Regions from separate parts of the Nocardioides sp. NBC_00368 genome, predicted to be linked through region 2. Evidence: riboswitches for the same ligand, from Rfam matches in the RefSeq annotation. Region 2 holds a riboswitch; the other holds the start of a gene.
What was found. Region 2 has a riboswitch for glycine ahead of gcvT (glycine cleavage system aminomethyltransferase GcvT). Riboswitches for the same ligand answer to the same signal wherever they lie in the genome.

Region 1: linked by a shared signal. The riboswitch ahead of gcvP (aminomethyl-transferring glycine dehydrogenase) and the one ahead of gcvT (glycine cleavage system aminomethyltransferase GcvT) in region 2 are both predicted to bind glycine.

Annotation. Positions count from the first base shown of each region.
Region 1 is NZ_CP107970.1:1,423,469-1,426,871, forward strand. Features, by position in the region: gene gcvP (aminomethyl-transferring glycine dehydrogenase) at 1-2,008, opposite strand, end outside; glycine riboswitch at 2,068-2,159, opposite strand; gene OG984_RS06820 (MerR family transcriptional regulator) at 2,242-2,859, opposite strand; gene OG984_RS06825 (MFS transporter) at 3,005-3,403, opposite strand, start outside.
Region 2 is NZ_CP107970.1:148,459-151,861, forward strand. Features, by position in the region: gene OG984_RS00640 (Crp/Fnr family transcriptional regulator) at 1-1, shown strand, start outside; gene OG984_RS00645 (hypothetical protein) at 33-851, shown strand; gene OG984_RS00650 (CobW family GTP-binding protein) at 813-1,850, opposite strand; glycine riboswitch at 1,965-2,061, shown strand; glycine riboswitch at 2,063-2,162, shown strand; gene gcvT (glycine cleavage system aminomethyltransferase GcvT) at 2,219-3,322, shown strand; gene gcvH (glycine cleavage system protein GcvH) at 3,331-3,403, shown strand, end outside.

The sequences.
Region 1 (3,403 bases), 1.3 Mb from region 2:
CCTCGGTGATGCCCTCCTCGTAGACCCCGTGGGTCGAGGGGTAGGTCACCATGATCGCGGCCACCTTCTCGCCGTGGTCGGCCAGCTTCGCGCGCAGGTCGTCCAGGTCGACGGTGCCGTCCTCGGCCGACTTCACGACCTGGACCTTCATGCCGGCCATCGCGGCGGAGGCGGCGTTGGTGCCGTGGGCCGAGGACGGCATCAGGCAGATGTCGCGGTGGCCCTGGCCCTGGGCGTCGAGGTAGCCGCGGATCGCCATCAGGCCGGCGAACTCGCCCTGCGAGCCGGCGTTCGGCTGGATGGAGACCTCGTCGTAGCCGGTCACCTCGGCCAGCCAGCCCTCCAGCTCACCGACGAGCCGCGCGTAGCCGGCGGCGTCCTCGGCGGGGACGAACGGGTGCAGGTCGGCGAAGCCGGGCAGCGAGATCGGCTCCATCTCGGTGGTCGCGTTGAGCTTCATCGTGCACGAGCCGAGCGGGATCATGCCCTTGTCGAGGGCGTAGTCGCGCGCGGAGAGCTTGTGCAGGTAACGCAGCATCTGGGTCTCGCTGTGGTGCGCGTTGAAGACCTCGTGGGTGAGGTAGTCGGTGGTGCGGACCAGGCCGTCGGGCAGCGCACTGGCCGTGGTGCGGTCGATCTCCTCGAGGTCCACGCCCGAGATGCCGAAGGCGTTGAGCACGGCCGAGAGGGTCGACCGCGTGGTCGCCTCGGAGGTCGAGATGCCGACGGTGTCCGCGTCCACGAGACGCAGATGTACGCCGAACCGACGCGCAGCGGTGACGACATCGGCCGCCCGCCCGGGCACGGTGACGCCCAGGGTGTCGAAGAACGTCTCCGAGACCAGCTGAAGCCCGGCCGAGCGGAGCGCGGCGGCCAGCACGGCGGCGTAGCGATGGGTGCGGGTCGCGATCGTCTTGAGCCCGGCGGGGCCGTGGTAGACGGCGTACATCGAAGCACCGACGGCCAGCAGCACCTGCGCGGTGCAGATGTTGGAGGTCGCCTTCTCCCGGCGGATGTGCTGCTCACGGGTCTGCAGGGCGAGCCGGTACGCAGGCCGCCCCTCGGCATCCACGGAGACGCCGACCAGGCGACCGGGCAGGTGACGCTCGATCCCCTCGTGGACGGCCATGTAGCCGGCGTGCGGGCCGCCGTAGAAGAGCGGGATGCCGAAGCGCTGGGTCGAGCCGACGACGACGTCGGCGCCGAGCGTGCCGGGCGCCTCCAGGACGGTCAGCGCGAGCAGGTCGGCTGCAACCACGGCGAGCGCGCCGCGCTCGTGGGCCGCGTCGATGATCGGCTTCAGGTCGGGCACACGGCCGGAGGCGCCGGGGTACTGCACCAGCACGCCGATCACGTCGCCCTCGGGAAGGCCCTGGGAGAGATCGGCCACGACGACCTCGAGGCCCATCGCCTCGGCGCGCACCTTGACGACCTCGATCGACTGCGGCAACGCGTCGGCGTCGATCACGAACGGTCCGGAACCCTTCCGGTTGGCCCGGTGCACCAGCGCCAGCGCCTCGGCGGCTGCGGTGCCCTCGTCCAGGAGCGACGAGTTGGCCACCGGAAGGCCGGCCAGGTCACCGACCATCGTCTGGAAGTTGATCAGCGCCTCGAGGCGACCCTGGGAGATCTCGGGCTGGTAGGGCGTGTAGGCGGTGTACCAGCTCGGGTCCTCGAGCACGTTGCGGCGGATCACCGGCGGCGTCACGGTGGCGTGGTAGCCCAGCCCGATCATCGCCTCGCCGGGCTTGTTGGACGCGGCGATCTCGCGGGCGAGCGACGCGACCTGCGCCTCGCTCAGCGCGGCGGGCAGGTCCAGCGACTCGACGGAACGGATCCCGGCCGGGACGGCCGCGTCCATCATCGCTGCTACCGAGTCGTAGCCGAGCCGCGCGAGCATGGTCGCCTCGTCGGCGGCCGAGAGCCCGACGTGGCGCTCCACGAACGGGGAGGCGGCATCGAGCTCGGACAAGGTGGGCGTGTCGGACACAGTGGCTCCTGAGGGCATCTAAGACAACTCGTAAGCCCTCCCCCTCTGTCACCGCGCCTTCGCCGCTTCAGAGTTGCCTGGTCCGCACAGTCGTGGGTGCCTGAGAGTTTCCGGGGAGGAATTGCCCCTTCGGCGCCCCAACGAGTTGGGGCTCTCCCGTGCGGGATGGTCAGCACCCCCAGCATAAACGACAGGGCCTCGAGGTCCCGCCTCTGCGGGACCTCGAGGCCCTGTTTCGAATGAGTCCTAGGTCACCCGGCGTTGCGGGCGGCGCGGCGGGCGGCCAGCTCGTCGGACGCCGAGGCGACCTGCTCGCCGTCCTCGGCGGTACGCTCGCTGGGCAGCTCGGAGAGGGTCCCCTCGATCTCGCGCCAGACACCGCCGATGGCGATGCCGAAGACGCCCTGCCCGCCCTGGAGCAGGTCGATGACCTCGTCGTTGCTGGTGCACTCGTAGACCGAGGCGCCGTCGCTCATCAGGGTGACGCGGGTCAGGTCATCGGTGCCCCGCTCACGCAGGTGGTGCACCGCGGCACGGATCTGCTGCAGCGAGATGCCGGCGTCGAGGAGTCGCTTGATGACCTTGAGGATCAGGATGTCGCGGAAGGAGTAGAGCCGCTGGGTGCCGGAGCCGGTGGCGCCGCGCACGCTCGGCTCGACGAGGCCGGTGCGTGCCCAGTAGTCCAGCTGGCGGTAGCTGATCCCGGCCGCGTTGCAGGCCGTCGGACCGCGGTAGCCGGTGTCGCTCGGCAGTGGCGAGACATCGTCGGTGAAGAGAAGGCCCTGCTCGTCGGCCTGCTCCGCCGCGCGTTGCGCGTCGTCGGCGCCGTGGCCGGGCTTCTGCTCGTGGTCGAACACGATGTCCTCCATCGTCTACTCCGTTGTGCGTAACTCCGCTCGGGGAATGAACGGCTGCGGCGGGGGGACCACACCGTTGGAGTTACAACAGAGACAACTACAAGGTAAGCGCCGCAAGGTCCCTGGTCAAAGAACCCCCTCCGGCGTGTCGCCCAGCCTAACCCTCATGTTGAGAATGAGGCTTTCGACCGCTGCCGGTCGCGATCAGAGCGGTCAGCGCCAGCACGACGGCTCCGACGAGAAGGCACGCCCGCATCCCGGGCAGGGTGAGGACCCCGCTCGCACCGGCACCCAGTCCCCCGAACACCGCGACCGAGATCGCGCCTCCCGTCTGTCGGAACGTGCTGAGCGCACCGGTCGCGACGCCCACCCGCGTGGGCTCGACGGCGTCGATCAGGTCGGCGGTGACGACGGTGATGGCCAGGGCACCACCGGTGGCGAGCGGGACGAGCAGGACGAGCACCAGCCAGACCGGGGTGGTCTCCGTGACCGGGAGCAGGACGAGCATCCCCACCGCGAGGATCAGCTGGCCACCGACGATCAGCGGCCGCCGCCC
Region 2 (3,403 bases):
ACCTCTGCTCCTCGGGGGTGAGACCATCGAGCATGGTCTCGCCGCTCGATGAGCTGCCTCCGCCGCCGGCCCGGCGGCCGGATCTCGACGAGGACTTCTCCGGCGGGCTGTCCGAGCAGCGGTGGATCCCGCACTATCTGCCGCACTGGACGACGCCGGAGCGGTCCGAGGCTCGCTACCGGCTCGTCCCCGGTGCGCTCGAGCTGCGGATCGAGGCCGACCAGCTCGACTGGCGACCCGAGGACGCGCCCCTGCGGGTCTCGAACCTGCAGACCGGGACGTACTCGGGACCGGTCGGCTCCGCACGAGGTACGCACCGTCACCGGGAGGACGGGCTCCTGGTCCGGACCGAGACGCCGCAACGGCTCCTGTTCGCGCCCGCTCGTGGTCGCGTGGACGTGACCGTCGCCGCGAGCCGGGACGACGGCTGCATGCTCGCGGCATGGCTGATCGGCACCGAGCATCTGGCCGATGAGGACTCCGGCGAGATCTGCATCTTCGAGATCGATGCGGACGCGATCGGCGCGACCACGGTCGCCCGTTCCGGGCTCAAGGCGCACCACGATCCGCGCCTGAGCTCCGACATGGCAGAGGTCACCGTCCCGTTCGACGCGACCCGGGCGCACACCTGGACAGCGATCTGGGACGGGCGCGAGACCGTCATCGGCTGTGAGGGCCTCGTCGTACGACGCGTGCCGCATGCGCCGACGTACCCGCTGTTCCTGATGATCGACCTCTTCGAGGTCGGGCCTCCGTCCGGATCGCACCCGAAGACGGCGACCGTCCACCGCGTCCGAGGATGGACCTCGGAGTCAGAGACTGACGCGGACCAGCTGCCGGAGCCGGCGTAGGCCCTCGGTGCTCGGCCGCTCGGCCTCGGTGAGGGCGTCGGTGAGGTGCTGGCGGACCGAGTCGGTCTCGAGGTCGAGGCCGATGGCCACGAGCTCGCTCGTCGCGTCCGGTGTCCGCCTGGCTGCGGCGACATGGGCGCTGCGTCCGACCAGGTTCACGTGGTAGCTGCGAGGTCCCTGTCCGGTCGCGACGGCGACGGTCCCCTTGATCCGGTACGCCGTAGGGGGCGGGTCCTCGAGAAGGTCGAGCAGCCGGGCGGGCTCGATGGTGCCTGGGGTCGTCACGGTCACCGACCCGGCGTGCTGGTGCGCGTGGTGGTCGGAGGCCGCCTCGCGCATCAGCGCGGCGATCGGCAGCTCGTCGGGCGGGTCCTCGGGGACGGCGGCGTCGTAGACGAGCCGCGGGTCGATGCGGCCGCCCACTGCGTACGCCACATGGACCTCGGGATTGTGCTCCCGCACCCGCGCTTCGATCCGCGCCAGGGTCTCCTCCCGCTCGGCGGACGGCACCAGGTCGGTCTTGTTGACGACGACCAGGGAGGCGGCCGCGAACCGGACCGGTGCCGGGCCCCGGCCGTCGTCGAGGGTGTCGAAGTAGGAGGAGGCGTCGACGACCTCGATGAGTCCACCGCGGCGTACCCGCTCGACGCCGCTGAACCGCACCAGCTTGGCCAAGGTGCCGGGCTCGGCGAGCCCGCTGGCCTCGACGATGACGACGTCGAGCGCGAGCCGCGGGTGGGTCAGCTTCTCCAGGGCGTCGTCGAGGCCGCCGGCGTCGGGCAGGCAGCACAGGCAGCCGCCGGCGATCGAGGCCGGCTCGTCGACCTGGCCGGTGACGAGCCCGGCGTCGACGTTGATGTCGCCGAAGTCGTTGACGACCACGCCTACCCGAGCGCCGGGCTGGCGCAGCAGATGGTTGAGCAGCGTGGTCTTCCCGGAACCGAGATGGCCGGTGAGGATGACCACGGGGACCCGGGTGCTGGCGTTGGTCGGTGGCACCGAGCCATCGTAGAAGGTGGTGAGAACAGTTCCCGTTAGTGGGTCGCGGTGCCGAGATCTTGACGGCCGGGGAGGCCAGACCTAGGTTTGCCGCACAACTTCACATCCGCCGTTCGAACTGCAGCGGGAGAGTCCTCGCCCATCCCGGGTGAGGCGCCGAAGGAGCAAACCTCCCCAGAATCTCTCAGGCCCAAATGACCGCTGTGGTGAGGCGACCTCTGGAAAGTCAGGATCCGACGATCCTGCACCCACGGTGCAAACCGCCCCCGTCGGGCGGTGAAGCTCTCAGGTAGCGATGACAGAGCGGGGAGGTCACCCGTCCACGGGTGCCGCTTTGGGCACCCACCACCAGGGAGCCTCCCGCACACATGAGCTCATCTGTCCCTACCCCTCTGCACCAGATCCACCAGGCGCTCGGCGCCTCGTTCACCGACTTCGCCGGCTGGGACATGCCGGTGCGCTACGGCTCGGAGACCGCCGAGCACCACGCGGTCCGCACCGCCGCCGGGCTTTTCGACCTCAGCCACATGGGCGAGATCGAGGTGACCGGCCCCGAGGCCGGGCGAGCCCTCGACCACGCCCTGGTCGGTCGCCCGTCGGCGATCGGCATCGGCCGCGCCCGCTACTCGATGATCTGCGCCGAGGACGGCGGCATCATCGACGACCTGGTCGTCTACCGGCTCGAGCAGGAGCGCTACCTGGTCGTCGCCAACGCCAGCAACGTCCACGTGGTCGCCCCGGCTCTGGCCGAGCGTTCCCAGGGGTTCGATGCCGCGGTCCACGACGCCTCCGCGGAGTGGGCGCTGATCGCGGTCCAGGGCCCCGCCTCGGCGGCGATCGTCGCGGCCCTGACCGACCTGGACGTCCACTCCCTGCGCTATTACGCCATCGACGCCGGCACCGTCGCCGGGGCCGACGTCCTGCTCGCGCGCACCGGCTACACCGGCGAGGACGGCTTCGAGATCTACTGCGCGCCCTCGTCGGCCGTCGCGATCTGGGAGGCTCTCACCGAGGCCGGTACGCCGCACGGGCTGCAGCCCGCCGGACTCGCCTGCCGCGACACCCTCCGGCTCGAGGCGGGCATGCCGCTCTACGGCCACGAGCTGAACCGCGACACGACCCCCTTCGAGGCCGGCCTCGGCCGGGTCGTCTCCTTCGACAAGCCCGACGGCTTCGTGGGGGAGGCGGCGCTGGCGACGCGTCGCGACGAAGGCCCGCGGAGCATGCTCGTCGGCCTGGTGGCCACCGGGCGCCGGTCCCCGCGGGCCGGCTACGCCGTCGTCGACCCGGCCACCGGCGACGAGATCGGCGTCGTCACCAGCGGCTCCCCGTCGCCGACCCTCGGCCACCCGATCGCGATGGCGTACGTCCGGCCCGATCTCGCCGCCGCTGGCACCAAGGTCCAGGTCGACGTCCGCGGCAGCCGCGAGGACGCCGAGATCGTCGACCTTCCCTTCTACTCCAAGAAATGAGCACCGCCATGACCAACCCGACCCACCTGTCCTACACCGCCGAGCACGAGTGGCTCGAGACCCGCGGCGACGTCGCCCGCA